Regions from separate parts of the Pseudarthrobacter sp. SL88 genome, predicted to be linked through region 3. Evidence: riboswitches for the same ligand, from Rfam matches in the RefSeq annotation. Region 3 holds a riboswitch; each other region holds the start of a gene.
What was found. Region 3 has a riboswitch for thiamine pyrophosphate ahead of thiO (glycine oxidase ThiO). Riboswitches for the same ligand answer to the same signal wherever they lie in the genome.
Positions count from the first base shown of each region.

Region 1: linked by a shared signal. The riboswitch ahead of OVA06_RS00310 (ECF transporter S component) and the one ahead of thiO (glycine oxidase ThiO) in region 3 are both predicted to bind thiamine pyrophosphate.
Region 2: linked by a shared signal. The riboswitch ahead of thiC (phosphomethylpyrimidine synthase ThiC) and the one ahead of thiO (glycine oxidase ThiO) in region 3 are both predicted to bind thiamine pyrophosphate.

Region 1 is NZ_JAPPRD010000001.1:73,300-83,264, forward strand. It holds gene mnhG (monovalent cation/H(+) antiporter subunit G) at 1-81, shown strand, start outside; gene OVA06_RS00295 (DUF4235 domain-containing protein) at 114-377, opposite strand; gene OVA06_RS00300 (hypothetical protein) at 436-2,616, opposite strand; gene OVA06_RS00305 (heme-degrading domain-containing protein) at 2,715-3,251, opposite strand; TPP riboswitch at 3,348-3,485, shown strand; gene OVA06_RS00310 (ECF transporter S component) at 3,553-4,176, shown strand; gene OVA06_RS00315 (ABC transporter ATP-binding protein) at 4,176-5,729, shown strand; gene OVA06_RS00320 (energy-coupling factor transporter transmembrane component T family protein) at 5,726-6,526, shown strand; gene OVA06_RS00325 (hypothetical protein) at 6,531-7,379, opposite strand; gene OVA06_RS00330 (UDP-N-acetylglucosamine 1-carboxyvinyltransferase) at 7,560-9,083, shown strand; gene OVA06_RS00335 (glutamate--cysteine ligase 2) at 9,150-9,965, shown strand, end outside.
Region 2 is NZ_JAPPRD010000001.1:1,529,701-1,539,665, forward strand. It holds gene OVA06_RS07015 (ammonium transporter) at 16-1,374, shown strand; gene OVA06_RS07020 (P-II family nitrogen regulator) at 1,371-1,709, shown strand; gene OVA06_RS07025 (glucose-6-phosphate dehydrogenase) at 1,842-3,245, opposite strand; gene ffh (signal recognition particle protein) at 3,330-4,913, shown strand; gene OVA06_RS07035 (alpha/beta fold hydrolase) at 5,019-5,753, shown strand; gene thiC (phosphomethylpyrimidine synthase ThiC) at 5,799-7,628, opposite strand; TPP riboswitch at 7,623-7,730, opposite strand; gene OVA06_RS07045 (amidohydrolase family protein) at 7,823-8,905, shown strand; gene OVA06_RS07050 (VOC family protein) at 9,007-9,882, shown strand.
Region 3 is NZ_JAPPRD010000001.1:1,212,441-1,222,405, reverse strand. It holds gene OVA06_RS05670 (glutamyl-tRNA reductase) at 1-660, shown strand, start outside; gene moeB (molybdopterin-synthase adenylyltransferase MoeB) at 735-1,934, opposite strand; gene OVA06_RS05660 (TetR/AcrR family transcriptional regulator) at 2,019-2,684, shown strand; gene OVA06_RS05655 (DUF3107 domain-containing protein) at 2,733-2,957, shown strand; gene OVA06_RS05650 (hypothetical protein) at 2,995-3,297, shown strand; gene OVA06_RS05645 (thiazole synthase) at 3,413-4,225, opposite strand; gene thiS (sulfur carrier protein ThiS) at 4,230-4,466, opposite strand; gene thiO (glycine oxidase ThiO) at 4,463-5,809, opposite strand; TPP riboswitch at 5,803-5,921, opposite strand; gene thiE (thiamine phosphate synthase) at 5,949-6,671, shown strand; gene OVA06_RS05625 (RNB domain-containing ribonuclease) at 6,723-8,249, shown strand; gene OVA06_RS05620 (DEAD/DEAH box helicase) at 8,548-9,965, shown strand, end outside.

The DNA.
Region 1 (9,965 bases), 1.1 Mb from region 3:
GACGAACTTGATGCGGTGGTGCAGAAAGCCGCCGCCCAGGCCGCCCGTGAGGACGGCGGGGACGACGGCTCAACCCGCTGAAGCCAGCCGGCGTGCGGGGACAGCGTGGGTGTTTAGACGATGTCCTGTGTCTTGGCGAAGCGGGTGATGGCGCGCTGCGTGCCGCGGTTGGCCAGGACCTGGATGATGGTGCTGACGAACGCAGAGATCAGCGCGAACGTCAGGGCCGAGCGAAGGCTGGTGGGGACGTCCTCGCCCTTGCCGGTGGGCGGCTTGTTGCCGGTGGTCTTTTCCCAGATGGTGTTGACCAGCTTGGTGCCGGCAAATCCTGCACCCAGGCTTACGCCGGTGCCGAGCAGCTTGATGAGAAGGTTCATTCCTAGTACTCCTTGCGGGCGGTAAAACGGTCTGCACCCCACCCTACTGGCTAAGTTCCTACGGCGCGGGGAGGAGCCCTTCCCATGCCACTGTCCAGTCCGGCGGGAAGCCGGGAGCATGCCGTGCCGGGCCGCCATCCCACCCCGCGGCCATGAGTGCCACCGCGGCCAACAGCCCGCCGTTGCCGGGCAGGTACAGCGGGAGCGATTCCGTCTGCCGGTTGTGCCCGTTGGGCAGGACCAGGTTCTTCGCCGCGTCCATCAACAGCGCATCCACGGCGGCCTCAGGGTCTTCCAGCCGGGCGGCCGTCATGGCCATCACGGGGTAGTCCCAGCCCCAGGTGCTGTCCCAGTCCCAGCCGGCCAGTACGTCATCAAGCGTGGCCCGCATTATTTCCGGGTCCACCAGGTCTGTCCGGGGCAGCACCCCGAGGCCGCACAGCATCGAGGGGTGGTCCGTGCGGATGGTGAAGGGCTCGACGTCGATCGCCGCGTACACTCCGTCCACCACCCTGGGTGGGACCATGCCGTCCGCTACCGCCGCCCAGGTGCGCTCGGCAGCCAGGCCCAGCCGCTCCCGCCACACATTCGCCACCCGGAGGGCCCACTGCCAGTAGGCAAGTTCGAACGTGGGGTTGGTGACCGTCCCGCGCACCGACTCGTAGCTCTCCTGCGCCGGCACCAGGGGCGGGCCCAGTTCAAAACCCCGGTCCGTTGGGTGTGCGAATGCGGCCATGAATACTGCCGTTTCGAAGACCACCGTGGCGAATTCCTCGAGGAGCTCCTGTGATGGTTCGGCCCGGTAGGCCAGTTCCGCCAGATGGATGGGGTGCGGCTGCTGCCAGACCAGGAAGGTGCCGATGGGGCTGGGACTTTCCCGCCCGTCCGGACCCACCTGCTTGGGCCAGCGGACGCCGTCGAACCCCTGGGCTTTGGCTGTCTGCCGGGCAGGTTCCAGGACGGACGCGTACCAGCGGAGTGCGGGCAGCAGGAGCTCCGTCCGGTTCCACATGGCGAAGTGGGCGGCATGCCACCAGTGCATCTCGAGGTGGAAGCGGCCGCGCCACGAATTGCAGACCAGCCCCGTCTCCTGCGGCGGCAGCGACCCGGAGCAGTTGATGGCCGTGAGGTACTGGGAGAGCACCGCCCGGCGTTCGATCTCGCCGGCCCGCGGATCGGCTGTTCCGGAGAGGTCGACGGCGCCGCCTGACTTCCAGAATTCCGGCCACGCCGTGCGGGACGCGGCAATGGCGGCACTCCCCGGTGCCGATGCCAGTTCCGGGGCCGGGCCCGATGCCGGCGCCGAAAGCCCGCCGATGCCGCCGCTGCCGCGGGGAAGACAGTCACCCCGCCCCGCGCTGATGAAGTGCACGCTGAAATCGAGGCTGTCCTGCCCCGCCGCGGCCCGGATGAGCACTTCGTGCGGGCCGGCCTGTTCGAGTTCCAGCCCCGCGCCGCTGACGGCCACCTGGTATCCGGAACTGTCCAGGCGGCGCGAAATCAGCCAGCGCCGGTTGGGGCCGCCGGCGTGCCGTTCCTCAACGGTGGTGGTGTGTGCGGCGGGGCTGTTCCAGTCGGCTGCGTTATGCCAGGCTTCGGAACCGTAGGGGAAGGCCAGGGATACGGCGAGGCCGTCCGCGAGGGCGGGAGAGAGGATGCGGAAGCCCAGCTCGTCCCTGTCCGGGCGGCAGGCCGTGGTGACATTGACCGGACTGCCGTGCAGGGTGAAGATGCTGGTGGCTGTGCCCGTCCAGAGGTCCAGGACCTGGTGCGCGCCGGTGATGTCGTTCCCGGTGAGCGCAGGGGCGTCCCTGCCCGGGAGCGCCAAGCCGATCCGGCCCAGGTCCAGCCGGTGGGGGTTGGCGCGGAGCCAGGTTTCCGCCCGCGATGACTGGGTTTCGCGGCCATCCACGATGGCGCCCACCATGTCCACGTAGGGGACCGGGCCGCGCGGTGAATCGTAGGGGACTGTGGAACCGGCAAGGGTGTACTCCTGTTCCGGCGGGATGGCGTGCCAGCCCCACTGTGCCTGCGTGCCCAGCAGGGTGCCGGGCGGCAGGTCGTCGCGGGCAGCTACCGGGTATTCCCCGGGAAGGGTCTGCATGCCGGTCAGGTCCATGGTGAAGCAGAACTCACCGTTGCCCACCGAGGCGGGGCTCCGCGGATCGAGGCTGTCCTGTTCCACGTTGTGGCGCCGTACCAGCGCTTCGCGGTTGATCACGGTCTGCTGGCTGTGCACGTTGCACGCACTCCTTGGCTCATGCCTGGGCCAGGTCCGGCAGCAGGCAGCTCAGAAAACGCTTTCCCGCCCAATCCTTGTAAGAACGCCGGGCAGTGTCAACCAGCCTGCCCGAGCACCCCGCGCATCGCTTCCACCACAAGGTCGTGGTCCGCTACCTGGGGGAGTCCGGACACGGTCACCGTGGCAACCGCGCCTACGCCCGCGACGTAGACCGGGAATGCACCGCCGTGGGCGGCGTAGCGGGACTGGTCGAACCACGTATTGTCCTCGATCCGGCCGCCACGGGCCCTGCCGCGCAGGCCCACCAGCAAGGACGGCACCTCGTAGCGGGCGGCCGTACGCTGCTTCGCGCGGACCCAGTGTTCGTTGTCCGGGGTGGCTCCGGGGAGCGCAACGTGGAAGAGGACCTGCTCGCCCTTGGTGATGTCGATGGCGATGGGAAGATTCCGCTCCTTGCCGAGTTCCACCAGGAGCAGGCCAAGGTTAAGGGCGTCATCGGGCGAAAAGCCGGGGAACTGCAATTCCCGGATCTCCGCCTCAATCCGGCTGATCAGGGCCTGGAGCGAGCCCTCCGGCTGGGCGTCGGTGGAGTCGGGATCGTAGGCAGTCACATCTGGCGGGTTGGCAGTCATGGCCCACAATCTACCGCCCTCCAGGTGTAAACTTGAGCACGCCCGGAAGGGCGCGAAAAATTCAAACGCAACACATCCACAGCATCATCAACAACACATTAACGACAGGGGAGCGCCGCCGTCGGCCCCGGCATCAGCCGGGAAACGCAGGCGGGCGCTGAGAGTGCGGACAGCCGCAGACCCTCGAACCTGATCCGGTTAGTACCGGCGCAAGGGAGTCGAGTTCTCGAAGTGCGCGGAGAATGGCGGCAGCAGCCGGCACCCGCGTCCACTTTCCCCTCCTGTTTTCCAGGAGGATCACATGACTACTTCAGCAATCAAAAAGCCCGCCAGCAGGTCCTGGCGCGTCGTGGACATTGTGGTGGCGGCCCTGATCGCCATCGCCGGCGGCGTCATCTTCTGGGCCTGGTCCCAGGGAACCGCCACGATTTCCGCGCCGATGAACGCGGCCTACCCGCCCCTCACCGGCCTGTTGGCCGGCGGCTGGATGATCCCGGCGGTCCTGGGCATGCTCATCATCCGCAAGCCCGGAGCTGCCCTGTTCTGCGAGACGGTCGCCGCCACCGGCGAGTTGCTCATGGGCTCCCAGTACGGCGCCTCCGTGCTGTTCTCCGGGTTCGTCCAGGGCCTGGGTGCCGAGATCATCTTCGCCATCTTCGTCTACCGGAAATTCAACCTCCCGGTCTCCCTCCTGGCCGGTGCCGCGGCTGGCCTCTTCTGCGGCCTGAACGATTCCTTCGCGCCGTGGGGCTGGAACATCGCCTACCCGGGCGGTGACAAGCTCGCGTACATCGCCTTCACGGTTATTTCCGGGGCCATCATCGCCGGCGCGCTCGCCTGGATCGCCACCCGCGGCCTTGCCCGGACCGGCGTGCTGAGCTCCTTTGCATCCCGGAAGGCCGCTACGGAGCCCGTTTTCTCCTGATGCCGGCACCTTCCCACGCCGCCGCGCCCCGAACGGTGCGGCCAGCGACGGTCACCGCCCGCGGCTGGGGCTGGCGGCACGCGGGCCGCACCACACCGGCCGTCCACGCCCTCGACCTCGACATCAGCCCGGGTGAGCGCGTACTCCTGCTTGGCCCGTCCGGGGCAGGAAAATCGACGCTCCTCCATGCGCTCGCCGGGGTGCTGGGCGATGAGGACGACGACGGCGAGGCAGGTGAGTCCGACGAGACCGGTTCGTTGCTGGTCGACGGCGGCCCGCCCCGCGGCCAGCGGGGCCGCGCGGGCCTCATGCAGCAGGACCCCGAGACCCAGGTGGTCCTTTCCCGGGTAGGCGACGACGTCGCCTTCGGCGCCGAAAACCTTGCCGTGCCCCGCGACGCCATCTGGCCGCGCGTGCATGAGGCGCTGGCCGACGTCGGCCTGTCCCACCTGCCGCTGGACCACCCGACGTCGGCTCTGTCCGGCGGGCAGAAACAGCGCCTGGCGCTTGCCGGCATCCTCGCGATGCGCCCCGGGCTGATCCTGCTGGATGAACCCACCGCCAACCTGGACCCGGCCGGCGTGCTCGAAGTCCGGGACGCCGTGGCCCGCTGCCTGGACAAGACCGGCGCCACGCTGGTGGTGGTGGAGCACCGGGTGTCCGTGTGGAAGGACCTCGTGGACAGGATCGTTGTGCTGCAGCCCGGTAGTGGCGCCAACCCCGCGGTGCTCCTTGACGGCCCGCCGGACCGTGTGCTGGCCGAAGCGCGGACCATGCTGATGGCCGCCGGCGTGTGGGTTCCCGGGTATGTTCCGTCCACCCGCGGGCGGGCGGCGGAACAGGCACCCGGGGCCGGAGGACTCCTCCTGGCCGCCGAAAACCTGGGCGTCTCCCGGCAACGCCCGCGCCGAATGGGCCTTCGGAAAGTCCCGCCGGTGCCGGTGCAGGAAGGCATTATTGCCCAGGTCCGCGCCGGGCAGGCGCTCGCTGTCACCGGACCCAACGGCGCAGGGAAATCAACCTTCGCGCTGACCCTTGCCGGACTCCTCGAACCGGTCAACGGGACGGTATCCGCGACGACGGACCTCAGCCGCGGCGCCGGAATCACTCCGTACCAGTGGAAAGCGGAACAGCTGATTGAGCGGATCGGCACGGTCTTCCAGGAACCGGAGCACCAGTTCGTCACCGGCAAGGTCCTGGACGAACTGCTCTTCGGTCCCAGGCACCTGGGGCACGGTGAAGACAGGGTTGATGAGCTGCTGGAACGGCTGCGGCTCACCCACCTGGTGGACGCCAACCCCTACACCCTGTCCGGCGGCGAGAAGCGGCGGCTTTCCGTGGCCACGGTCCTTGCGGCAAGCCCGCAGGTACTGGTCCTGGACGAGCCCACGTTCGGCCAGGATGCCAATACCTGGGCCGAGCTGGCATCGTTCCTCTCTGAACTCCTGGACGCCGGAACGGCAGTGGTGTCCGTGACCCATGACGCCGAGTTCACCGCGGCCCTCGGCGGCACGGAACTCAAACTTGCAGCGGCGGAAGCGGTGGCGACATGAGGCAGGAACTGAACCTTCGCGGAAACGCTGCGCTCCTGGCCGGCGCCAACCCGCTGAGCAAGCTGGCCGCCGTCGTGCTCATCACCGTGGTCCTGGCACTGTCCATCGACTGGGTGTCCGCGTCCGTGGCACTGTTCTTCGAACTGCTGCTGTTTCCGCTCGCCGGGCTCACGCTGGCGCTGCTGTGGCAGCGCGGCTGGCCGCTGATCCTCGCAGCCGCCGTGGGCGGGTGGAGCACCTCCATCCTGGCGCCGGACAGCGGCCGGACACTGATCGACGCCGGCATCTGGACCATGAGCGAAGGCTCGCTGGAGACTGGCGTGGGCTTCCTGCTGCGCGGCCTGGCCATCGCGTTGCCCGCAATACTCCTGGTGAGCTGCACGGACCCCACCGACCTCGCTGATGCGCTGGCGCAGAAGGCCCGGCTGCCGCACCGGTTTGTCCTGGGCACCCTGGCCGCGATGCGCCTCGTGGGGCTGATGGCCGAGGAATGGCAGACCATCGGAATGGCGCGGCGGGCCCGGGGGGTTGGCTCCCGCGGCAGCGTTTTGCAGCGGCTGAAGGCCACCCTGGGGCAGAGCTTCGGGCTGCTGGTCCAGGCGATCAGGCGTGCGTCACGGCTTGCGGTCACCATGGAAGCGCGCGGGTTCGGCGGCGGGCCACGAACGTGGGCCCGTGAATCCACCTACACGCTGTTGGATGCCTGGGTCCTGGCGGGCGGCCTGGCAATGGCCGGCCTGGCCGTCACGGCGGCAGTGTCAGCCGGTACCTGGAACATGGTGTGGGCCGGGAACTGACCTGCTAGCTGCAGGCGTGGTTGTAATCCAGCCCGGAGTGGATGAACTGCGTCAGCACCACTTTCCCGCCGCCCGTCAGCGGGGACTTTGAACACGCGGTGGCTGCTGAAGCTGCATTGCGGGATCCCGCCAGCCAGCTGGGCAAGGGGTAGAGGTTGCTGGAACTGCTGACGTTCCCCACGATCCTGTGCCACTGCTGGCCGGTGGAGTAGATACCCACACCAGCTGCGTCGATGCTGTGGAAGAAATCCGTCATGCCTTCCAGGACGGTGCGGTTGGCGTCCTTGCTGCTGGACCAGGTGTTTTCGGTTTCCACATCCAGCCACCAGACGTAGTCCGCGGGGTCGGTCACTCCACGGACGTAGGCTGCGTCAAAGGCCTTGGCGTAGCCGTACATGTAAGCGCAGGCCGTGCCGTAGTCCCCGGCCTTGCAGGAACCGTACGGGTTGTGCACCTTCGAGCCGGTGGGGTATTCGTCGCTGACCGGCCACCAGGAACCGGCCCGTCCGGGATTGGCAGTATTGATGTAGAGCTGCGCCTTGGGCTGCGAGTCGACTGCCCCGGATGACGATTCGGCCCATTCGAGCTGTTCCTGCAGGCACGGATTGGTGTTGTTGGCCAAACCGTTATTGACGCCCACGATGGCGAACGCCTGGTCTCGCGGCAGCTCGGCGCCGCACTGCGGCCACGAAACGTCGTTGCCGAGGAGGGACTGGCTCCCGCTTCCACCTTGCGGCACTGCCGGGGGATCAGTGGGATCAGCCCACGCGGGCCCGGCGCAGGTGAAAAGTACTGCTGCCACCAGCAGCCATGCCAGCCTGAACACTGGCAGGTGGGCTCGAGTCCGGGGCATGTGGGGCTCCGTTTTATCGCTTGAAGAAATTTATATTCCAGTCTCCCGCGGTATCACGGAGAGGACAAGGCGCAACGCCGCAGCCCAGCTCTATCGCATAGAAAAGATAAAGACGGACCTTGATGGAGCTGTAACCTGCAAAATTCGCCATCAAAAACTCATAGATGATATATTCGCTGCATGACCCAGGAAACCGCTGAACACGTCGCCGTCATGCTCAGGAACGCCCGGAGCGAAAAAGGCTGGACCCAGGGCCAGCTGGCCGCCGAGCTGGGAACCAGCCAGAGCGCGGTAGCCCGGATGGAGCAGGGTAAACAGAACCTGAGCCTGAAAATGATCCAGCGCCTCGAGACCATCTTCGACCGGAGCATCGTCAACGTGGGTAAACCGCAGATGACCCACCTTCGCGTGGAAGGCGGGCGCACCCTGTCCGGTTCGGTTGATGTCAACAGCAGCAAGAACGCCGGCGTTGCGCTCCTGTGCGCCAGCCTCATCAACCGCGGCACCACCGTCCTGCGCCGCCTGGCCCGGATTGAAGAGGTCAACCGCATCGTGGAGGTGCTGACCAGCATCGGTGTGGAATGCACCTGGCTCAACGCCACCGACCTCCGCCTGCGCCGGCCCGCTGTCCTGGACCTCGACTCGATGGATGTGGAGGCTGCCCGCCGCACCCGCAGCGTCATTATGCTGTTGGGTCCCCTGCTGGACGAGTCCGCCGAGTACAGGCTGCCCTATGCGGGAGGCTGCGACCTCGGCACCCGCACCGTCGAGCCGCACATGCAGGCGCTGCGCCAGTTTGGCCTGTCCGTCGAAGCCACGGCCGGTTTCTACGCTGTCCAGGCCCCGACGGCGGATTCGCGGGACCGCTCCTTCGTCCTCACCGAGCGCGGCGATACCGTCACGGAAAACGCCATCATGGCGGCCACCCACCGTGAGGGCACCACCGTCATCCGGAACGCCAGCCCCAATTACATGGTGCAGGACCTCTGCTTCTACCTGCAGATGCTGGGCGTCACCATTGAAGGCGTGGGCACCACCACCCTGAGGATCACCGGCAAGCCCGTCATCAACGCCGATATCGAGTACTTCCCGTCCGAGGACCCCATCGAGGCCATGAGCCTGATTACCGCGGGCATCGTGACGAACTCCGAGGTCACGGTGCGCCGCGTGCCCATCGAGTTCATGGAGATCGAGCTGGCCACGCTGGGGCAGATGGGCCAGCAGCTGGAAATCTCCGGTGAATACATGGCACGGAACGGCCGGACCCGGCTGGTGGACGTGACCACCAAGCCCTCGGAGCTGAAGGCCCCGGAGGACAAGATCCACCCCATGCCGTTCCCCGGCCTCAACATCGACAACCTGCCGTTCTTCGCGGTGATCGCAGCCAACGCCACCGGCCAGACGATGATCCACGACTGGGTGTACGAGAACCGCGCCATCTACCTGACGGAGCTGAACCGGCTCGGCGCGCAGGTCCAGCTTCTCGATCCCCACCGGATCTACATCAACGGCCCCACCAAGTGGCGCGCCGCTGAAGTGGGATGCCCGCCGGCGCTGCGTCCGGCCGCGTGCCTGCTGCTGGCCATGCTTGCGGCACGCGGCGTGTCCGAGCTGCGCAACATCTACGTGATCGAGCGCGGGTACGAGGACCTGGCCGAGCGGCTGAACACCATCGGCGCCAGGATCGAGTACTTCCAGGGCTGACATTCACTCTTCGTCATGAAGGGGCGGGGCACTTCAAATGTCCCGTCCCTGCCGCAGAATGTGACTATGCGTACCTTCGGCGTTGAGGAAGAGCTCCTGATTGTTGATCCGGAGTCCGGCGAACCGCTCGCCCTCGCTGACGCGCTTCTGTCCGGGCGGCACGTGGCAGCAGACGATTTGCCGCAGCCTCCGCAGGCGCCTGCCGCGAAGGACAACACGGACGGCGACGCGATGAGCCTGACTGCCGAGCTGAAGCTTGAGCAGATTGAGACGCAGACCCGCCCGTGCCTGGACTACGGAACGCTGCTGGACCAGATCCGTGCCGGCCGGTCCCTCGCCGACCAGGCGGCGCAGAAGAACCATGCCAGGGTCGCGGCGCTCGCAACCTCACCGCTGGGATCCACCAGCCACACCACCCCTGACCCCCGGTACGCCCGGATGCTGGAGCGTTTCGGGCTCACCGCCCAGGAACAGCTGACCTGCGGCTTCCACGTCCACACCTACATCGAGTCACCGGATGAGGGCGTGGCGGTGCTGGACCGGATCAGGGACAAACTCGCGGTATTGACGGCGCTCAGTGCCAACTCGCCTTTCTGGAACGGGCTGCCCACCGGCTTCGAAAGCTACCGGACCCAGGCTTGGAACCGTTGGCCGACGTCCGGACCAGCGGCCGTCTACGGTACCTATCCTGCGTACCGCCGGGTGGTGACGCGGCTCCTGGACAGCGGCGTGATGCTGGACGAAGGCATGTTGTATTTTGACGCGAGGCTCTCGCGGAACCACCCCACGGTTGAGGTCCGGGTAGCGGACGTCTGCCTGCGCGCCGACGACGCCGCACTGATCGCCTGCCTGGTGCGGGCGCTGGTGGAGTCGGCCAGCAGG
Region 2 (9,965 bases), 320 kb from region 3:
GAGAGGACGTGCACCATGGAACTTACCGCAGGTCACGTTTGGCTCATGGTGTCGGCAGCGCTCGTGCTGTTCATGACACCGGGCCTGGCATTTTTCTACGGCGGCATGACGCGTGCCAAGGCAGCACTGAACATGATGATGATGAGCTTCATCTCCATCGGCATGGTCGGCGTGGTCTGGATTCTGTGGGGCGCTTCCATGACGGGCGGCGAAGGCTTCCTGCAGATCGTGGGAAACCCGTTTGCCACCTTCGGGCTTGAAGGCATCGATACGCCGGACGGGCTCATCAAGGCGGGATTCGCGGCAACCTTCGCCATCATTACCGTTGCGCTGATCAGCGGCGCTATCGCTGACCGCGCCAAGTTCGGCGCCTGGAGCGTCTTCGTCCCGGTCTGGGTCACCCTGGTCTACTGCCCGCTTGCCTACATGGTGTGGGGCGGCGGCCTCTTCGGTCCCGAGGGAGCAGTGGGTAAGGCCCTCGGCCCCGCTATCGACTTCGCCGGCGGCACCGTGGTTCACATCAACGCCGGTGTTGCGGCGCTGGTTCTGGTCCTGATCATCGGCAACCGCAAGGGCTTCGGCAAGGATCCCAACCACCGCCCGCACAACATCCCGTTCGTCATGCTGGGCGCTGCCATCCTGTGGTTCGGCTGGTTCGGCTTCAACGGCGGCGCTGCCACCACTGCGGAGCAGGGCGGCCTCATCTGGGTGAACACCTTGGCCGCTCCCGCCGCTGCCATGCTCGGCTGGCTCGTCACCGAGCGGATCCGCGACGGCCACCCCACGTCCCTCGGCGCCGCTTCCGGTGTGGTCGCAGGACTTGTGGCCATCACCCCGGCCTGCGCCAACGTCAGCCCCGTGGGTGCCCTCGGCCTCGGCGTCGTGGCAGGCGTGGCCTCCGCGCTGGCGGTGGGCCTGAAGTTCCGCTGGGGCTTCGACGACTCGCTGGATGTTGTTGGGGTCCACCTCGTGTCCGGCATCATCGGCACCGTTGCCCTCGGCTTCATCGCACTGCCCGCCGACGGTGTGGGCGGCGGCCTCTTCTACGGCGGCGGCTTCGCCCAGCTGTGGGCACAGCTCGCAGCGGCAGGCATCGCGATTGCTTACTCGGCCATCCTGACGGCGATCATCGCGCTGGCCATCCACAAGACCATGGGCTTCCGGGTCTCGCAGGAACAGGAAACGGTGGGTGTGGACCTCAGCCTGCACGCCGAGACCGCCTACGAGTTCGGCCTCTCCGGACACGGCGGAAGCTTCCAGCCGCTGCATGACATGATCACCGGCAAGAACCAGGCAGAAACCGCCGGCAGCGCCGCTGCAGCAGATGCCAAGAAGCCAGAAACCGCAACAGGCAAGGAAAGCGTGGGGGCATGAAACTGATCACCGCAATCGTCAGGCCCGAGAAGCTTGAAGCAATCCGGGAAGGCCTGGAGGCCTACGGAGTGCAGGGCCTGACGGTCAGCGCAGCCAGCGGCTACGGCCGGCAGCGGGGCTACACCGAGGTGTACCGCGGCGCCGAGTACAACGTGGACCTCCTGCCCAAGATCCGGGTAGAGGTGCTGGCTACGGACGAGCAGGCCGATGACATCCTGGACGTCATCATCGCCAGTTCCAACACCGGCAGGGCAGGTGACGGAAAGGTCTGGACCATGGATGTCTTTGAAGCAGTCCGGGTCAGGACCGGCGAACGCGGCGTAGCCGCCATCTAGGACAGTCATCCGGCCGGCCCCTGCCACAGGGGAACGGGCAGACAGAAGCGGGGTGGGCGGGAACCGGAAGGTTCCCGCCCACCCCGCTTCCGCTCTTAAGGAGTGCGGGCCGGCCTCAAAATCAGCCCCCGCTCACTGCCCTTCCCGGGAGGTGGCCCAGGCCGCCGGACCCGCCGACCCGGCGTCGTACCCCTCAAGGGGAACGGAACCCTGCGCCCAGGCCTGAAGTACCGGTTCAACGATGCGCCAGCAATCCTCGGCGGTGTCACCCCGCACGGACAATAGCGGGTCCCCGGTCAGTACGCCTTCAAGGACCTCACCGTAGGGGAGGAGGTCGGAGGCGCTCAGCTCCGCCTCGAGGGTGACCCGGCCGAGGCTGAAAATGTTTCCGGGGCCGTTGACGTCAACATCGAACTCAAGGGTGTCCGGCCCGAAACCGATCCTCAGCTGGTTCGGCGAGTCGACGCCCGTGAAGCCCTGTGGCAGGTGCGGCACCGGCAGGAAGGTGATGACAGCTTCCTTGCGCTTCTTGCCCAGCGCCTTGCCGGAACGGAGGATGAAGGGAACGCCGCTCCAGCGCCAGTTGTCGATTCCAATCCGGATCTCAGCCAACGTCTCTGTGCCGCGGTCCGCGTCCACGCCGTCCTCGCGGGCATAATCGGGCACCGTCTTGCCTCCTACAGTGCCCGCACCATAGCGTGCCCGCCGGGTGGAACCGGTAAACGGCGGCGCAACGCTGGCCGCGCGAAGGACGGCGGCGATGGCATCGCGCAGGTCCCGCTCACCCAGGGTTGCCGGCGGCTCGATGGCCAGGAGGGCCATCACCTGCAGGAGGTGGCTTTGGATCATGTCCCGCAGGGCGCCGGCACCGTCGTAGTATCGCGCCCGGCCCTCCAGTGCGAGATCCTCGTCGAAGAAGATCTCCACCTTCTCCACGTGCCGGCGGTTCCATACCGGCTCCAGGAAGTTGTTGGCGAAGCGCAGTCCCAGGATGTTCAGGACCGTGGCCTTCCCCAGAAAATGGTCCACGCGGTGGATATGGTCCTCCGGAACCAGCCGGGCAAGCGTCCTGTTCAGGGACCGCGCCGACTCCTCGCTGGAGCCAAAGGGCTTCTCCATCACCAGCCGGGTCCCCGCCGGCACCTCCTCGGGCCGCAGAGCCTCGCACGCCAGCTGGCTGATCCTGGGTGGCAGCGCGAAATAGACGGCGGTGGGGCCCTCGAGGCTTTCCAGCAGGGAGGCGAGGGCGCCGGCAGCTGTGACATCGAGCTGGTGGTACGCCGTTTCCTTTTCCAGTGCAGCCAGCGCATCCTTGCCGTCCGGCCCCGCGGTTTCCGCTGCTGCGGCGAAGGAGGACTGCACCCGTTCCCGCCACTGTTCCGGCGTCCAGGGGTCGGAGCCGGCACCCACCAGGCGGAGGCCGTCCGCCCGGCCGGCGGCCACCAGGCGGGCCAGTCCCGGTAGGAGCAGCCGGCCCGTGAGGTCGCCTGAGGCGCCGAGGATGAGCAGGGTCTTGACAGTTGTTTGGCTCGTCATTTTGCCAGCATGCCATCTGGCGTGCCCGACTTGGTACCCTAGATAGTCGAGTCCCGATCATCTCCTGAAAGAAGTTCACGGCGCGTGTTCAATTCACTCTCTGACCGGTTGACAGCAACCTTCAAGAATCTCCGCGGCAAGGGCCGCCTGACGGAGGCCGACGTCGATGCCACCGTCCGGGAGATCCGCCGCGCCCTGCTGGACGCGGACGTTGCCGTTCCCGTGGTGCGGGAATTCACCAGCCGCGTGCGCGAACGGGCGCTGGGCGCCGAGGTATCAGCGGCGCTGAACCCCAGCCAGCAGATCGTCAAGATCGTCAACGAGGAACTCAAGGAGATCCTCGGCGGCGAGACCCGGCGCATCCGCCTGGCCAAGAACGGCCCCACCGTCATCATGCTGGCCGGCCTTCAGGGCGCGGGCAAGACCACCCTTGCGGGCAAGCTGTCCAAGTGGCTGAAGTCCCAGGGCCACAGCCCCATGCTGGTTGCGTGTGACCTGCAGCGGCCCAACGCCGTCACCCAGCTGCAGGTGGTGGGCCAGCGGGCCAACGTCCCTGTTTTCGCCCCGCACCCGGGTGCAACCTCAACCGAGCTGGAGCAGCCGGCGGGCGATCCCGTGGCCGTTGCCCGGGCCGGCGTGGAGGAAGCCCGCCAGAAACTGCACGACGTCGTCATCGTGGATACCGCAGGCCGCCTCGGCGTCGACGCGGACATGATGGAGCAGGCGCGCCAGATCCGCCGGGCCATCGTGCCCAACGAAGTCCTCTTCGTCATCGACTCGATGATCGGCCAGGACGCCGTGAACACGGCCCTGGCGTTTGACGAGGGCGTCAACTTCACCGGCATCGTCCTGTCCAAGCTCGACGGCGATGCCCGCGGTGGTGCCGCGCTGTCCGTCTCCTCGGTCACCGGCAAGCCCGTCATGTTCGCGTCCACCGGTGAGGGCCTGGACGACTTCGAGTTGTTCCACCCGGACCGGATGGCCTCGCGCATCCTGGACATGGGCGACGTCCTCACGCTCATCGAACAGGCCGAGAAGTCCTGGGACAAAGACGAAGCTGCCCGGATGGCGAAGAAGTTCGCCGACCAGGAAGACTTCACCCTGGACGACTTCCTGGCCCAGATGCAGCAGATCCGCAACATGGGCTCCATGAAGAAAATGCTCATGATGATGCCCGGCGCCCAGAACATCCGCCAGCAGCTGGAGCAGTTCGACGAACGCGAGATCGACCGCGTTGAAGCGATTGTCAGGTCCATGACCCCGCACGAACGCGTGGCCCCCAAGATCATCAACGGTTCGCGCCGCGCCCGTATCGCCCGTGGTTCCGGTGTGCACGTCTCCGAGGTCAACGGCCTGCTGGAACGCTTCGCGCAGGCCCAGAAGATGATGAAGAAGATGGCCCAGGGCGGCATGCCCGGGATGCCAGGCATGCCCGGCCTCCCCGGTGCCGGCGGCGGGGCCCGGAAGAACGCGAAGAACGCGCCGAAGAAGAAGGCCCGGTCAGGAAACCCGGCCAAGGCCGCCCAGGAACGCAAGGACGCCGAAGCGCGTCGCGCCAACGCATCCAAGGCCCTGCCCACCGGAGCTTCCTTCGGCCAGCAGTCCGGTGACTTTGACCCTTCCCAGCTGAACCTGCCCAAGGGCTTCGACAAGTTCCTGGGCAACTAAGCACACCTGGCCCAACCAAGTCGCAGCAGATGTCGTTATGAGGGCTCAGAACGACATCTGCTGCTACTTACATGGGATGTCGGCGCCGTGGAATAGGGTTGGGGGATGTTCAAGCAGAGGGTAGTGTTCGTGCACGGCTCGGGGAGCTTCGGCGCCGCCGCCTGGCCCCGGCAGCACGGCATGGGGCTGATGTACGATGCGCTGTTCCTCCGCCGGCACGGATACCACAGCACCGCCGAACCCCTGGAGTCTTCCTTTGCGGAGGACACGGCCATCGTGCTGCGTTCCCTGGCTGATGACGGGCGGGGTGCTGCCGGCGGACACGTGGTGGCGCATGCGCAGGGAGCCATTCCCGCCATGATGGCGGCCGTGGAACGCCCGGACCTCGTTCATTCTCTGACCCTGGTGGAGCCGGCCTGCCTCTCGCTCACCGCGGAGCTGCCCGCAACAGCCGCCCATATCCGGATGATGAAGCCGCTGTTCGACGTCCGCCACCAGCTCAGCGACGAGGACTTCCAGCGGGAGTTCGTCCGGCGCATTTACGCCGCAGACCTGCACCAGCCAGCCACGCCGGAGGAGAAGCGCTCTGCCCGCCGGCTGCGGCTGCAGTCGCCGTCATGGGAGGCGCCACTTCACATCGTCCCAGGAGTGCCCACCCTTGTCCTTACCGGCGGATGGGAACCATTGTACGAAGAAATTGCCGGGTATCTGCGGGAGACCGGCGCCCTGCACCGCGTCGCGGCGGGCGGGCACCGGCCCCACGATTCAGCCGACGGCAACCGGGCCATCCGGCAGTTCCTCGCCGAAGTCAGCCGGAGTGAACCGGCCCGGGCGTCCTAGCCCGGGCCGGCCACAGGCAACTGCCGGTCAACGCCGGCGGCAGTGTCAGCTGCCGGCCGGGACTTTCAGCTCGGGAAGGTACACCTTGCCGCCGGATTCCAGGAACTCCTGGCTCTTCTCCCGCATCCCCGATGCCGCTTCAGCTATCGCGGCTTGGGCTTCCGCTGACCCGTACTCGTTGCGGATGTCCTGGCTGATCCGCATAGAGCAGAACTTCGGCCCACACATGGAGCAGAAGTGTGCCGTCTTGGCGGGCTCGGCCGGCAGGGTTTCATCATGGAACGATTCGGCCGTCTCGGGGTCAAGCGAGAGCGCAAACTGGTCCCGCCAGCGGAACTCGAACCTGGCCTTTGACAACGCGTCGTCCCGTTCGTGCGCCCCGGGGAGGCCCTTGGCCAGGTCAGCGGCGTGCGCGGCGATCTTGTAGGTGATGACCCCGGTCTTCACGTCGTCCCTGTCCGGCAGTCCCAGATGCTCCTTGGGCGTGACGTAGCAGAGCATGGCGGTGCCGTAGCGGGCGATCTCGGTGGCGCCGATGGCTGAGGTGATGTGATCGTAGCCGGGGGCCACATCGGTGACCAGCGGCCCCAGCGTATAGAACGGCGCGCCCTTGCACAGTTCCTGCTGGCGCTCTACGTTCTCCCGCACCAGATGGAACGGGACATGGCCCGGCCCCTCCACCATGACCTGCACGTCATGTTTCCAGGCGCGCTCCGTCAGCTCAGCCAAGGTGTCCAGTTCCGCGAACTGCGCAGCGTCGTTCGCATCAGCGGTGGCGCCGGGGCGCAGGCCGTCACCCAGCGAGAACGCGACGTCGTACCGGGCAAAGATCTCACACAGCTCATCGAAATGCGTGTACAGGAAATTCTCCTGGTGGTGCGCCAGGCACCATCCCGCCATGATCGACCCGCCCCGGGACACGATTCCGGTGACCCTGTTGGCGGTCAGAGGCACGTAGCGGAGCAGCACGCCGGCGTGGACTGTCATGTAGTCCACGCCCTGCTCACACTGTTCGATGACGGTGTCGCGGAAGATTTCCCACGTGAGCGCGTTCGCCTCGCCGTTGACCTTTTCCAGGGCCTGGTAGATGGGCACGGTGCCGATCGGCACGGGGGAGTTGCGGATGATCCATTCCCTGGTCGTGTGGATGTCGTCGCCCGTGGAAAGGTCCATCACCGTATCGGCACCCCACCGCGTGGCCCACTGCAGCTTGTCCACCTCCTCCCTGATGGAACTGGTGACGGCGGAGTTGCCGATGTTGGCGTTGATCTTCACCAGGAAGGCTTTCCCGATGATCATCGGTTCGGACTCTGGATGGTTGATGTTGTTGGGGATGATGGCCCGTCCGGCGGCAATCTCACTCCGGACCAGTTCCGGATCACAGTTTTCCCGCAGCGCCACGAACCGCATTTCCGGCGTCACCACGCCCTTCCGGGCATAGTGCATCTGGGTGACCGTCCGGCCGTCGACGGCGCGGCGGGGCACCGGGCGCCCGCCCCTCCATTCCGCGGAGGCGGCACCGCGGCGCACGGCCGAGCGGCCGTCGTCGAGCAGGTTCCGTTCCCTTCCGCTGTACGCTTCCGTGTCAAACCGCGCCTCAATCCATTCCGACCGGAAGGGGCTGAGGCCGCGCACGGGGTCGCTTCCCGGCCCCGCTGTCCGGTAGGTGCGGAAGGGGGGATTAGGCTGCCCGTTTGGCGACGGTTCGAGCGCGATTTCCGTGACGGGGACACGGATGCCGTGCTCCGGATCATCGATGTAGGCCAGCGAGTGGGACTTCAGCGATTGGGTGACCGGTGCTTCAGGGCTCGCTCCGGCCGGCGTGACGGCCGGGTGGTTTTGGGCAGGGGGCAGCACTGTTTTGGGTGTATTCAAGGAATACTCACTTCCTTCGCCGGCATTACCCGGACAGGTTCGACGGTCGCAGGCCGCGTCAGCCCGATCTCAGCCCCTGCAGGGGCACCCGTGTGGTCAGGAACGAAGCTACCACAACCCCGGCGGTGACAAGCGCTAACGGCCCTGTCATATTTGCCGGTGCTAGCCTGACCGGGCAGGAAGAGGAGGCATCCATGCCATACATCATCGGTTTCAGCGGCACCGTCCTCACGGGACCGGACAGCGAACGGAACGGTCTCTGGTCCGTGGACGGGTGCCTGACATTTACCCGTCCGGAGGCCAGCCCGGACGTTGTACTTGATGGCTGGGTGCTGCCCGGCTTCGTCGACGCCCATTGCCACATCGGCCTGGGCCCTGCCGGGCCGGTGGACGCCGGTGAGGCCGAGGCCCAGGCCCGCGCCGACCTGGACTCAGGCACGCTGCTGATCCGGGACGCGGGGTCGCCCGCCGATACCCGCTGGATGCAGGGCGGCCGAGACTTTCCGCTGCTGATTCGGGCCGGCAGGCGCGTCGCCCGTACCCGCCGTTACCTCCGGGGCTTCGCCCACGAGGTCGAGCCTGAAGGGCTTGTGGAGGCCGTGCGTAAGCAAGCCCGCGACGGCGACGGCTGGGTCAAGCTCGTCGGGGACTGGATCGAGCGCAGCGCCGGCGACCTCGCACCCTCCTTTCCCGCCGGCGTCGTCCGCGATGCGATCAGTGCCGCACACGATGAAGGTGCCCGCGTCACCGCCCACTGCTTCGCCGAAGACACCCTGGACCAAATGCTCGACGCCGGGATCGACTGCATAGAACACGCCACCGGCCTGCTGCCCAGGCACCTGCCGCGGTTTGTGGAGCAGGGCGTACCCATCGTTCCGACGCTGGTCAACATCGCCACGTTCCCGGATATTGCTGCCCAGGCCAAGCCCAAGTTTCCGGTGTACGCCGCCCACATGCTGGCTCTCTGGGAACGCCGGCTGGAGCGGGTGGGCGAGGCATGGGAAGCCGGCGTGCAGATCTTCGCCGGAACGGATGCCGGCAGCGTGATCCGCCACGGCAGGATCGCTGACGAAATCCTTGCCCTGCACGCGGCCGGGCTGCCCGCAGCCCAGGCGCTCAACGCGGCCAGCTGGGCCGCCCGAGCCTGGCTGGGCGCCGACGGGCTGGCAGAAGGGGCGCGTGCCGACGTCGTGCTGTTCCGGGACGATCCCCGGAGGACGCTGGACACCGTGGCGCACCCGTCCCACGTGGTTTTGGGTGGCCAGGTGGTCCGCTAGGAAAACATCCACCCTGCACTTGGAATAAATTGAAGCTTCAAGTAATTTTAACTTATGACAGGCCGTCTCATCCGGACGGCCTCCATTAGAGGGAGCGTTCAATGACTGCAGAAGCCACCAGCCAGGATCTTCTTCCTGCCGACCTCGCCATGGGCACCGTGATGCTCAAGGTCGGCAACATGAAGGTCATGACCGACTACTACCAGCGCGCACTGGGGCTTGAGGTGGTTGCTGAGCAGGACGGCGGCCTGTACCTCGGCCGCCTCGGCAAGCCCCTGGTCCATCTGGCTCCGGCCCCCGGCCTGACGATCCCCGGCAGGGGAGAAGCTGGCCTGTTCCACACGGCCCTCCTGTTCGAGGACCAGGCGGCACTCGCCGCCACGGTGGCCACTGCAGCCCAGTTCGAGCCCCGCTCCTTCACGGGCAGCGCCGACCACCTGGTCAGCGAGGCCTTCTACTTCAGTGATCCCGAAGGCAACGGCATCGAGCTCTACTGGGACCGCCCGCGAAGCAACTGGTCCTGGAACGGCACCGACGTGGTGATGGACAGCCTGGCGCTGCCGCCCCAGCGCTACCTGGAGCAGCACCTCTCCGAAGAATCACTCCAGGGTCAGCGGCAGACCACCGCCGGAGTAGGCCACGTCCACCTCCAAGTGGGCGACGTCCAGTCCGCCCGGGACTTCTACGTAGGAACGCTCGGGTTCGAAAAGACCGCCGGCTGGCACGGGCAGGCTCTCTTCGTCTCCGCGGGCCGCTACCACCACCACATGGCCATGAACGTCTGGAACAGCCGCGGTGCCGGTCCGCGGAAGGACACCCTTGGCCTCGGCGAGGTCCTCATCGAGGTGCCGTCCGGTGACGACGTCGGCGCGCTCGCTGACCGCCTGAAGGTCGCCGGCGTCTCCTCGCACCACACCGGCGCTGAGCTGCGCTTCGAGGACCCGTGGCGCAACAGCATCCGGGTTGCGGTGCGCTGAGCGCCCCTTCCGCGTACTAGGCTGAAGCCGATAGACCGGGGACGCCAGGCAGGTATCCCCGGCGTGCCGGACCGTACACGGAA
Region 3 (9,965 bases):
GGGTTCGTCGCAACCCGGGGAGGCACAGCCCTGGACGCTGACTCGCTCCGACCGGCCGTGGCCGCTGCGGATGTCATGATCGGCTGCAGCGGTTCCGATACCCGCGTTGAAGCCGACGAACTGGCGCAGGTCCGTGCCGGCTCCGCCCAGCCGCTGATCGCCATCGACCTTGCCCTCACCCACGACTTCGATCCCGCGGTGGGCGAACTCGATGGCGTGGAACTGCTGACGCTCGAATCCGTGCGCCTCGCGGCGCCGCAGGAGCAGGCCGAATCGCTGGCGCAGGCCAGCGGCATCGTCAAGGGCGCTGCCAAGGCGTTCGAGCAGGAACGCGAAGCCCGGTCCGTGGACTCGGCCATCGTTGCGCTCCGCCGGCACACCATGGACGTCCTGGACGCCGAAATGGAAAAGGTCCGCGCCCGGCACGGCTGCACTGCAGCGGCCGAGGAAGTGGAGTTTGCCCTGCGCCGGATGGTGAAGCAGCTGCTGCACGTACCCACGGTGCGCGCCCGCGAGCTCGCCGCGAACGGCCAGCAGGACGATTATGTGGCGGCCCTGGAAGCGCTCTACGGCATAACCGTGGAACAGCCGGGGACAGCAGCTCCCGCAGCCGGCCAGGCTGAATGCCCGGTGGACCACAAGGGCCTCGAAAGCGCCTGACCCTCCCAACTTTGCAGTATCTAATATGGCTCCTAAACCGCCGGTTTAGGAGCCATATTAGATTGGGCAACGGGTCAGTAAACGGGCTTTTCCGGCTCCACCTCACGCACCCAGGAGAGAATGCCGCCGTCGAGATGGCTCACGCGCCGGTACCCTGCCTTCTGCGCCGCGGCCAGGACGTTCGCCGAGCGGGTGCCTGCCTTGCACAGGAACACGATGTCCCGGTCCTGGGCAATCTCCGCCCAGGCTTCCCCCGCCAGGATCCTTCCCTGCGGAATGAGCACGGCGCCCTCGATCCGGACGATCTCAAACTCACCCGGCTCGCGGACGTCCACCAGGTCGAAGTCCTTCAGCCCGGCCTTCCGTGAGGCCAGCATGGTGGCGAGCTGGGCGGCGGTGACGGTGTGTTCGGTGTCCGCCGGCGCCTGGGGCTCGATGCCGCAGAACGCCTCGTAGTCGGTCAGTTCGGTGATGGGAGCAGCGGCAGGGTCCTTGGACACCCGGATCTCACGCCAGCTGCCGCCCAGGGCGTCGTACAGCGCCACCCGTCCCAGCAGGGAGCGCCCGACGCCGGTAATAAGCTTCACTGCCTCTGTCACCATCAGTGATCCCACCGCCGCGCACAGCATGCCGAAGACGCCGCCCTCGCCGCAGGAAGGAACAGACCCGGCTGGCGGCGCCTCCGGGTAGAGGTCGCGGTAGGTGGGTCCGTGCTTTTCCCAGAAGACGCTCACCTGGCCGTCGAACCGGAAGATTGAGCCCCATACATACGGCTTTCCCAGGATCGCGGCAGCATCGTTGACCAGGTAGCGGGTGGCGAAATTGTCTGCGCCGTCCAGGATGAGGTCGTAATCGGCAAACAATTCGAGCGCGTTGGATGCGTCCAGCCGGACCTGGTGCAACCGGACGTCCACGAGTGGATTCAGGGCGGCGATGGCGTCGCGGGCCGATTCGATCTTCGGCCGTCCGACGTCTGCCACACCGTGGATGACCTGGCGCTGGAGGTTGCTCAGGTCCACGGCGTCATCGTCGATGATCCCCAGTGTTCCTACCCCCGCGGCTGCGAGGTAGAGCAACGCGGGCGAGCCCAGCCCGCCGGCGCCGATAACCAGTACTTTCGCGTTCTTGAGCCGCCGCTGCCCTGTCGAGCCGATTTCCGGAATGATGAGGTGCCGGGAATACCGTTCCACCTCTTCGGACGTGAGTTCCGCGGCGGGTTCCACCAAAGGATCAAGGGAAACTGCTGAAACATTTGCAGCGAACGACGAAGCCATACTTCAATGTATGCCCCGGGGTACCGCCGGGTCATATTACCCCGCAGTAAAGTAGGGGTAACTGCAATGGAAAGAAGGACAACTGTGGTCCATGAAGCACGGGCTGACCGCCCGCCGGCAGCCGAACCGCAAACTTCCTCGCGACCCGCAGGACAACGGTCGGCCCGGCTCCCCCGCGATGAACGGCGGGCACAGCTTCTTTCCGCAGCGCAGGAAGTCTTCGTGGCCAACGGCTACCACGGGGCCGCCATGGATGAGATCGCCGAGACCGCCCATGTCAGCAAGCCGGTCCTGTACCAGCACTTCCCGTCCAAACGCGAGCTGTACCTGGCCCTCCTGGACAGCCACCTGGCATCCCTGACCGACCTGATGCTGGGGGCGCTGAACTCCACCACGGACAATAAGGAACGCGTCCAGGCTGTCATGCGGGCCTACTTCCGGTTCATCGCCAGCGATGACCAGGCCCACCGCCTCGTCTTCGAGTCCGACCTCGTCAACGACCCCGACGTCAGTTCGCGCCTCGAGACTTTCAACCGGACCTTTGCCGATGCCATTGCGCGGGTGATCGCCGGGGACACCAAGCTGCCCCACCTCGAAGCGGAACTGCTGGGCCGCGGCCTTGCGGGGATGGCGCAGGTCAGCGCCCGGTACTGGCTGGAAACGGACGGCAACCTGGATCTCGATGTGGCCAGCGACCTCATCTACCGTTTAGCTTGGCGCGGAATCTCTCGCTTCCCCAAAGAGTCCTAGACTACAAATAGACCATCACCAAAGAACCTGACCGGCTGGGAGGCCCCTGTGGAAATTAAGATCGGCGTGCAGAACGTTGGCCGCGAGATCGTCCTGGAATCAAACCAGGATGCGGAGACCGTGGCCCAGGTTGTGGGGGAAGCCATCAAGGGCGGCGGCGAACTGCGCCTCACCGATGACAAGGGGCGCCTGATCATTGTTCCCGGCAACGCCCTGGGGTACGTGGAAATCGGCGCGGAAGAAGTCCGGCGCGTAGGTTTCGGCCAGTTCTAGCACCGGCCGGAACTGCCCTGCTTCCCTGAGGAGACCCATGCTTTCCCTGATCATTGTTGTGCTGGCCACCGTCGCGGCCGGCTTCATTGTCTGGGCCAATGACAAACGTCATGCCAAGTATGGCGCCGGCCTTCCGGCCGGCGTGGCCGTCGGGGTGGCTGCACTGAGCTGGATCATCCTGATGGCGGCCGGATTCGGTTACCTTCCCGGACGGACGTGGATTCCCTGGGTGCTGCCCATTGTGCTGGGCGCGGCGGCATCCGCCGGGACGGTGCTTGTCCTGGGCCGCACCCGCGCAAGGAACGATACCCATCGGCTGACCGCCATCCTGAGGCGTTAGTCACCGGAACCGGCTGTGGCCGCCACCTTCAACGGTGGCGGCCACAGCCGTTTAATCGGGGCAATCCCCCAGGCGGTTCAGTCCTAAAGCGTCACAGTCCCTGAAGCATCACTGGCTAAAGGAACTCGGCCCGGCCCTCCATGGCGGACGACGCCAGCGCGTGCTCGCGGCGGGGAATCCGCCCGGCCTCCTTCGCCAGCCGGCCGGCGATAACGGCGTGCTTGAATGCCTCACCCATCCGGGCCGGGTTCTGGGCACGGGTCACCGCAGTGGCCAGCAGGACGGCGTCGCACCCAAGTTCCATGGCCAGCGCCGCGTCAGATGCCGTGCCGATCCCGGCGTCCAGGACCACGGGCACGTTGGCACGGGACACGATGAGTTCGATGTTGTGCGGGTTGAGGATCCCGAGTCCGGTCCCGATCGGAGATCCCAGCGGCATCACTGCGGTGGCGCCCAGGTTTTCCAGCCGGAGGGCCAGGACGGGGTCGTCATTGGTGTAGGCAAAGACTTTAAAGCCGCGGTTGACCAGCTGTTCGGTGGCGTCCACCAACTCAACGGCGTCCGGCAGGAGCGTGTGCTCGTCGGCGATGACCTCCAGCTTCACCCAGTCGGTTTCCAGCGCTTCCCGGGCCAGTTCGGCGGTCAGGACGGCGTCCCGCGCAGTAAAACAGCCTGCTGTGTTGGGCAGGACCCGGATCCCGTGGTCCACCAGCAGTTGGAACAGGGAGCCCGATTCTGCGGGTGAGTAGCGCCGCATGGCCACCGTGGTGAGGGACGTTCCGGAGGCCACCAGAGCTGCGCCCAGGCCGTCCAGGCTTGGCGCGCCCCCCGTCCCCATGATGAGCCTCGACTCCAGGGCGACGCCGTCAATAACGAGGGAGTCAGGCCTGCTGGGTGCCGCTGGGGTAAGGGTGGTCGATTCGGTCATCGTGTCAGCCTCCCTGTACTGCGGTGACGAGTTCGACGTCGTCGCCGTCCGCGAGCGCGGTGCCGTGCCATTGGCTGCGGGGCACCACTTCGGAATTGTGCGCCACGGCCACGCCCAGCCTTTGCCCGTCGGTTGCCTGGCCGTCGGCCGCAAGCGCGCGTCCGGTTACTTCGCTCACCAATGCCGTGATGGACGCCCCGTCCGCCACGGTGCGTGGTGCCCCGTTCAGGGTGATGTTCATGCTGTCTCCTTGATGTTGAAGCTGGGGGCCGGGATCCGGCCGGAAAAGCGGTCCGGACGGAACGGCTGCCACCGGGGGTCTGCCTTTCCCTCCATCAGGTCGCGGCAGATGGCGGCCGCGGCCGGCGTGAGGAGAACGCCGTGGCGGAAGAATCCTGTGGCCACGATCAGTCCGGGAATATGGGCTGCGCTGGCGTCTCCCCCATCCGCGGGCACCCTGCCCAGTAGCGGGGCATTGTCCGGGGTGGCCGGGCGGGCCCGCGCGGTGCATTCGAGCAACTCCAACTCTGCGACCGCGGGCACCAGCACCTGGGCGTCGCGAAGCAGCTGGTACACGCCGCCAGCGGACACCGCGCTGGACCCGGTACTCGGCGGCACAGCTCCGGACGCAGTGCCGGCTCCCGCCGGAGCATCCTCCCGCTGGGTGGCGCCTATGACCACGGTTCCGTCCTCGCGTGGAACCAGGTAGACGGGGACACCGCGCACCAGTCCGCGGACTGTGGACGTCAGCAAGGGCTGAAGGTGCTGGGGGACCGCCAGCCGCAGGATGTCGCCGTGCACGGGACGCAACGGTAACCGGAGTCCCGCCGGCAGGTTCTCGAGGGATGCCGCCGCCATGCCGTTGGCCACCACCGTTTCGCCGGCGAGCACCAGTCCGCCTCCGGCAAGCCGGACACCGGCCACGGCGCCATCTGCCCATTCAAGCGCCACAGCCCTGTCCGCCACCGCGAATCCATCCAGCGCGCCGGCAACCGCAGTCCCGGCAACGCCGCTGCTTGCCGGGAGGTGGCTGGCCAGGGCGGCCCGGAAGCACCCTACGAGTCGCCGGGGATCCACCTGGTGGTCCGCAGGAGTGTCCAGTGCGCAGGCGATGGCGGGGCTGAGCAGCGGTTCCCGGCGCCGGGCCTCGCGGACCGTCAAGGGTTCCACGGCGAGTCCGTTGGCCTGCTGCACGCCGCGCAGGTCCATCAGTGCCTGCCGGTCGCCGGCGTCGGCGCCAACGGCGAGCGTGGGCGTCGCCAGGTATCCGGAACCGCGGCCTGACACGCGGGAAAGGTCCGCGGCGAACTGCGGCCAGCGCTCCGATGCATCCAGCATGAGGCCCAGGAGCTCTTCCTCCTGGTAATGCAGCTCGCTGACGGGGGCCAGCATGCCTGCCGCCGCCCAGCTGGCTCCGGAGCCCGGTGCATCGTCTATCAGCACCACTGACCGGCCTGAGCGCCTGGCCTCCCAGGCTATGCCGTGGCCAATGACGCCTCCGCCGATCACTGCTACGTCGGCAGAAATTGTTGGAACGACGGAGGAGCTTGCGATGGTGTCCGGAGGGCTTTCGGGGATGCCCATGGTGTCTCCTTCCCTACGCCGGTATTAACCGGATCAGGTCAAGCGGTCGGCTCTGACGCCCTCTCAGCCCGGCGCTTTGTGACAGCTGCCACGGGCTCCCGCAGTACGAGGCAAGTGTAGAGGAACTAGGCTTGCAGCCATGAATGTGTCCCACTCCCCTGCCCCCGCCGCGGCGCCCGGCACCGATGCCTTCACCACTGCGGCCGGTAACGGCGCACTGAAAGCCGCACGCCTGTACCTCTGCACGGATGCGCGCCGCGGCCGGGGCGACTTCGCCGGGTTCGTGGACGCGGCGTTCGAAGGCGGCGTGGACATTATCCAGCTGCGGGACAAGTCCATCGAGGCGGCCGAGGAGCTGGACCTGCTGGCGGTCCTCAAGGAGTCGGCCCAGCGGCACGGGCGGCTGTGGGCCGTCAACGACCGGGCGGACATTGCGGTCCTTTCCGGTGCCCCGGTCTTCCACGTGGGCCAGAAGGACCTTCCGGTAGCAGCCGCGAGGACGCTGCTCAACGGCAACGCCGCCATCGGCCTGTCCAGCCACACGCCGGAACAGGTGGATGCCGCCCTGGCCGACGCCGCAGGACCTGCCGGCCTCGACTACTTCTGCGTGGGCCCGCTCTGGGCCACCCCCACCAAACCCGGCCGGGCCGCCGTCGGCCTGGACCTGGTGAAGCATGCGGCCGCGAAGGCCCCCAGTGATGTGCCGTGGTTCGCCATCGGCGGCATCGACCACTCCAACGTGGACCAGGTGGTCGCGGCCGGGGCCACAAGGATCGTGGTGGTCCGCGCCATCACCGATGCTGCCGATCCTGCTGCCGCCGCTGCCTCGCTTCGTTCCGCCCTGGACGCCGCGGCGTCCTGAAGCTGACCGATTCCCTGCGTAATCGGATGACTTGGGGTTAGGCTGATTTTCGTGTCACATCATCGGCTGGCTCCCAACGTCCATGAGCGCACCAATGCCCTGGAAGAGGCCTTGGCCGCGCTGCGGACGGAGCTGGAACTTCCGGGCCCATACCCGGGTGACGCGGTCAAGGACGCCGAGGCCGCGGTGGCCGCGCTGCGCCTGCCGGAGTACGACCTGACCGCGGTGGAGTTCGTCACCATCGATCCCGCGTCGTCCACGGACCTGGACCAGGCCCTCTTCATCGAAACGGACGGCGACGGCGGGTACCACGTCCTGTACGCCATCGCCGATGTCCCCGCGTTCGTGGCGCCCGGCGGACCCCTGGATGCCGAAACCCGGCGCCGGGGCCAGACCTTCTACGCCCCGGACGGGCGCATTCCGCTGCACCCGGAAGTCATCAGCGAGGGCGCCGGCAGCCTCCTGCCGGAACAGGACTGCTCGGCTTTCGTCTGGGATTTCCGGCTCGACGGCAATGCCGAGGTCACGTCCGTCGGTGTCCGCCGGGCCCGTGTTCGAAGCCGCGCGAAACTCAGCTACAAGGGTGCACAAGCTGACCTGGACGCCGGTACTGCCTCTCCCCTGCTTGTCCTGCTGAAGGAAGTGGGGCTCAAGCGTGTCCGCCTGGAACGCGCCCGGAACGGTGCCAGCCTGAACATGCCGGACCAGGAGATCGTCCAACTGCCCGATGGCGGCTACCGCATTGCTGCTGCACCCCAGCTGCCCGTGGAGGACTGGAACGCCCAGATTTCCCTGATGACGGGGATGGCCGCCGCCAAGATCATGCTCGACGCCAAGGTGGGGATCCTGCGCACCATGCCGCCACCGGACGAGCGCTCCCTGCGCCACTTCCGGCTGCAGACGGAGGCGCTGGGCAAAGCCTGGGACGGCGAGGTGGGATACGGCGAATACCTGCGGACCCTTGACCCGACGGACCCCCGACAGCTGGCCATCATGCACTCGGCCGGCATGCTCTTCCGCGGCGCCGGATACACCGCCTTTGACGGCAACGTTCCGGCTGCCCCGATCCAGGCGGCCATCGGCGATGCCTATGCCCACACCACTGCGCCGCTGCGACGCCTGGTGGACCGCTTTGTGCTGGTGACCTGCGAGGCGCTGAGCAACGGAGGTACCGTCCCCGGCTGGGTGCGGGATGCGCTTCCGTCCCTCCCAGAGATTATGGCGGGCTCGGACCAGCTGGCATCCCGGATGGAGCGCATGGCCCTGGATACGGTGGAGGCTGCCCTGCTGGTCAACCACATCGGCCAGGAGTTCGATGCGATTGTGATTTCAGGATCGAAGCCGCAGAAAGAGAACGGCAACGGCAACAACGGGAACGGTAAAAACGGAAACGGCAAAAACGGGAACGGCAAAAACGGGAACGGCAACGGAAACGGGTCCTCAGGGATCATCCAGATCGCCGACCCTGCCGTGACGGCCCGCTGCGCCGGTGAGCTGGAGTCCGGCACCAAGGTCCGGGTCCGCCTGGTGTCGTCGGATATCGCTACCCGGGAAGTGCACTTCGAACTGGTTCAGTGAGCCCGGACCATCCGGTCCCGGCGTTCCCCACGGCGCGGAAACAGGGTTTCCGGGCTGATGCAGCTAGACTGAAGGGGTAGAAACGGATGCCCGGTCGTTGATTTCCTTGATTTGAAACCAACAAGCCCGCCCCTACGCGATCTTGAGATTGACCCGCTGGTCACCAGTGCCAGCATTTAGATAGCCCGCGATCGGCTTCCACTGGAATTGCTTGCGCGCTTCGAGCGTGCTCCGGAACGGCCCAGGCCGGCCCGTTGAGCAGGCAGCGCCCTCGCCCAAATGAATAAGGAAACTCCCTGTGAGTGAATTGCACACGCACCAGCTTCTGACCGATGAGTCCGGCACCGAGACCATCGAGCCCGAAGAAACCATTATTTCGGACGAAAAGCCGCACGAAATCGAAGAAAAGTCGTTCGCCGACTACAACGTCCGCGCCGACATCGTGGAGTCCCTGGCCGACGCCGGGATCACCCACCCCTTCCCCATCCAGGCCATGACCCTGCCGGTGGCACTGTCCGGCCACGACATCATCGGCCAGGCCAAGACCGGCACCGGCAAAACCCTGGGCTTCGGTATTCCCGCGCTCCAGCGTGTGGTGGGCCGCGATGACGCAGGCTTCGACAAGCTGCCCGTCCCCGGCGCCCCGCAGGCCCTGGTGATCGTGCCCACGCGCGAGCTCGCCGTGCAGGTGGCCAGCGACCTCGAGACCGCTTCCCGCAAACGCAACGCGCGCATCGCCACCATCTACGGCGGCCGTGCCTACGAGCCCCAGGTGGATGCCCTGCAGAAGGGTGTCGAGATTGTGGTGGGCACCCCCGGCCGCCTGATCGACCTTTACAAGCAGAAGCACCTGAGCCTGAAGAACGTCCGCATCGTGATCCTGGACGAAGCTGACGAAATGCTGGACCTTGGCTTCCTGCCGGACGTCGAAACCCTCATCGCCGGCACGCCCGCTGTCCGCCAGACGCTGCTGTTCTCGGCCACCATGCCCGGCCCGGTCATCGCCATGGCGCGACGCTACATGACCCAGCCAACCCACATCCGCGCCGCAGATCCCGATGACGAGGGGCTGACCAAGCGGGACATCCGCCAGTTGATCTACCGCGCCCACGCCATGGACAAGACCGAAGTGGTTGCCCGCATCCTGCAGGCCCGCGGCCGCGGCCGGACCATCATCTTCACCAAGACGAAGCGCACCGCGGCCAAGGTGGCAGAGGAGCTGGTGGACCGCGGCTTTGCGGCCGCAGCAATCCACGGCGACCTGGGCCAGGGTGCCCGCGAGCAGGCCCTGCGCGCGTTCCGCAACAACAAGGTGGACGTCCTGGTGGCAACGGACGTTGCCGCCCGTGGCATCGACGTTGATGACGTCACGCACGTGATCAACTACCAGTGCGTCGAGGACGAGAAGATCTACCTGCACCGGGTGGGCCGTACCGGCCGCGCCGGCAACAAGGGCACGGCCGTGACCTTCGTGGACTGGGACGACATGCCACGCTGGGGCCTGATCAACAAGGCCCTCGGCCTGAGCGTGCCCGAACCGGTGGAGACGTACTCCTCCTCACCGCACCTCTATGAAGAGCTGGACATCCCCGAGGGAACCAAGGGCCGCCTGCCCCGCAACAAGCGCACCCTCGCGGGCGTCGACGCCGAGGTCCTCGAGGACCTGGGTGAAACGGGCAAGAAGAACAGCCGGGAAAGCCGCGGAAACGATGGCCG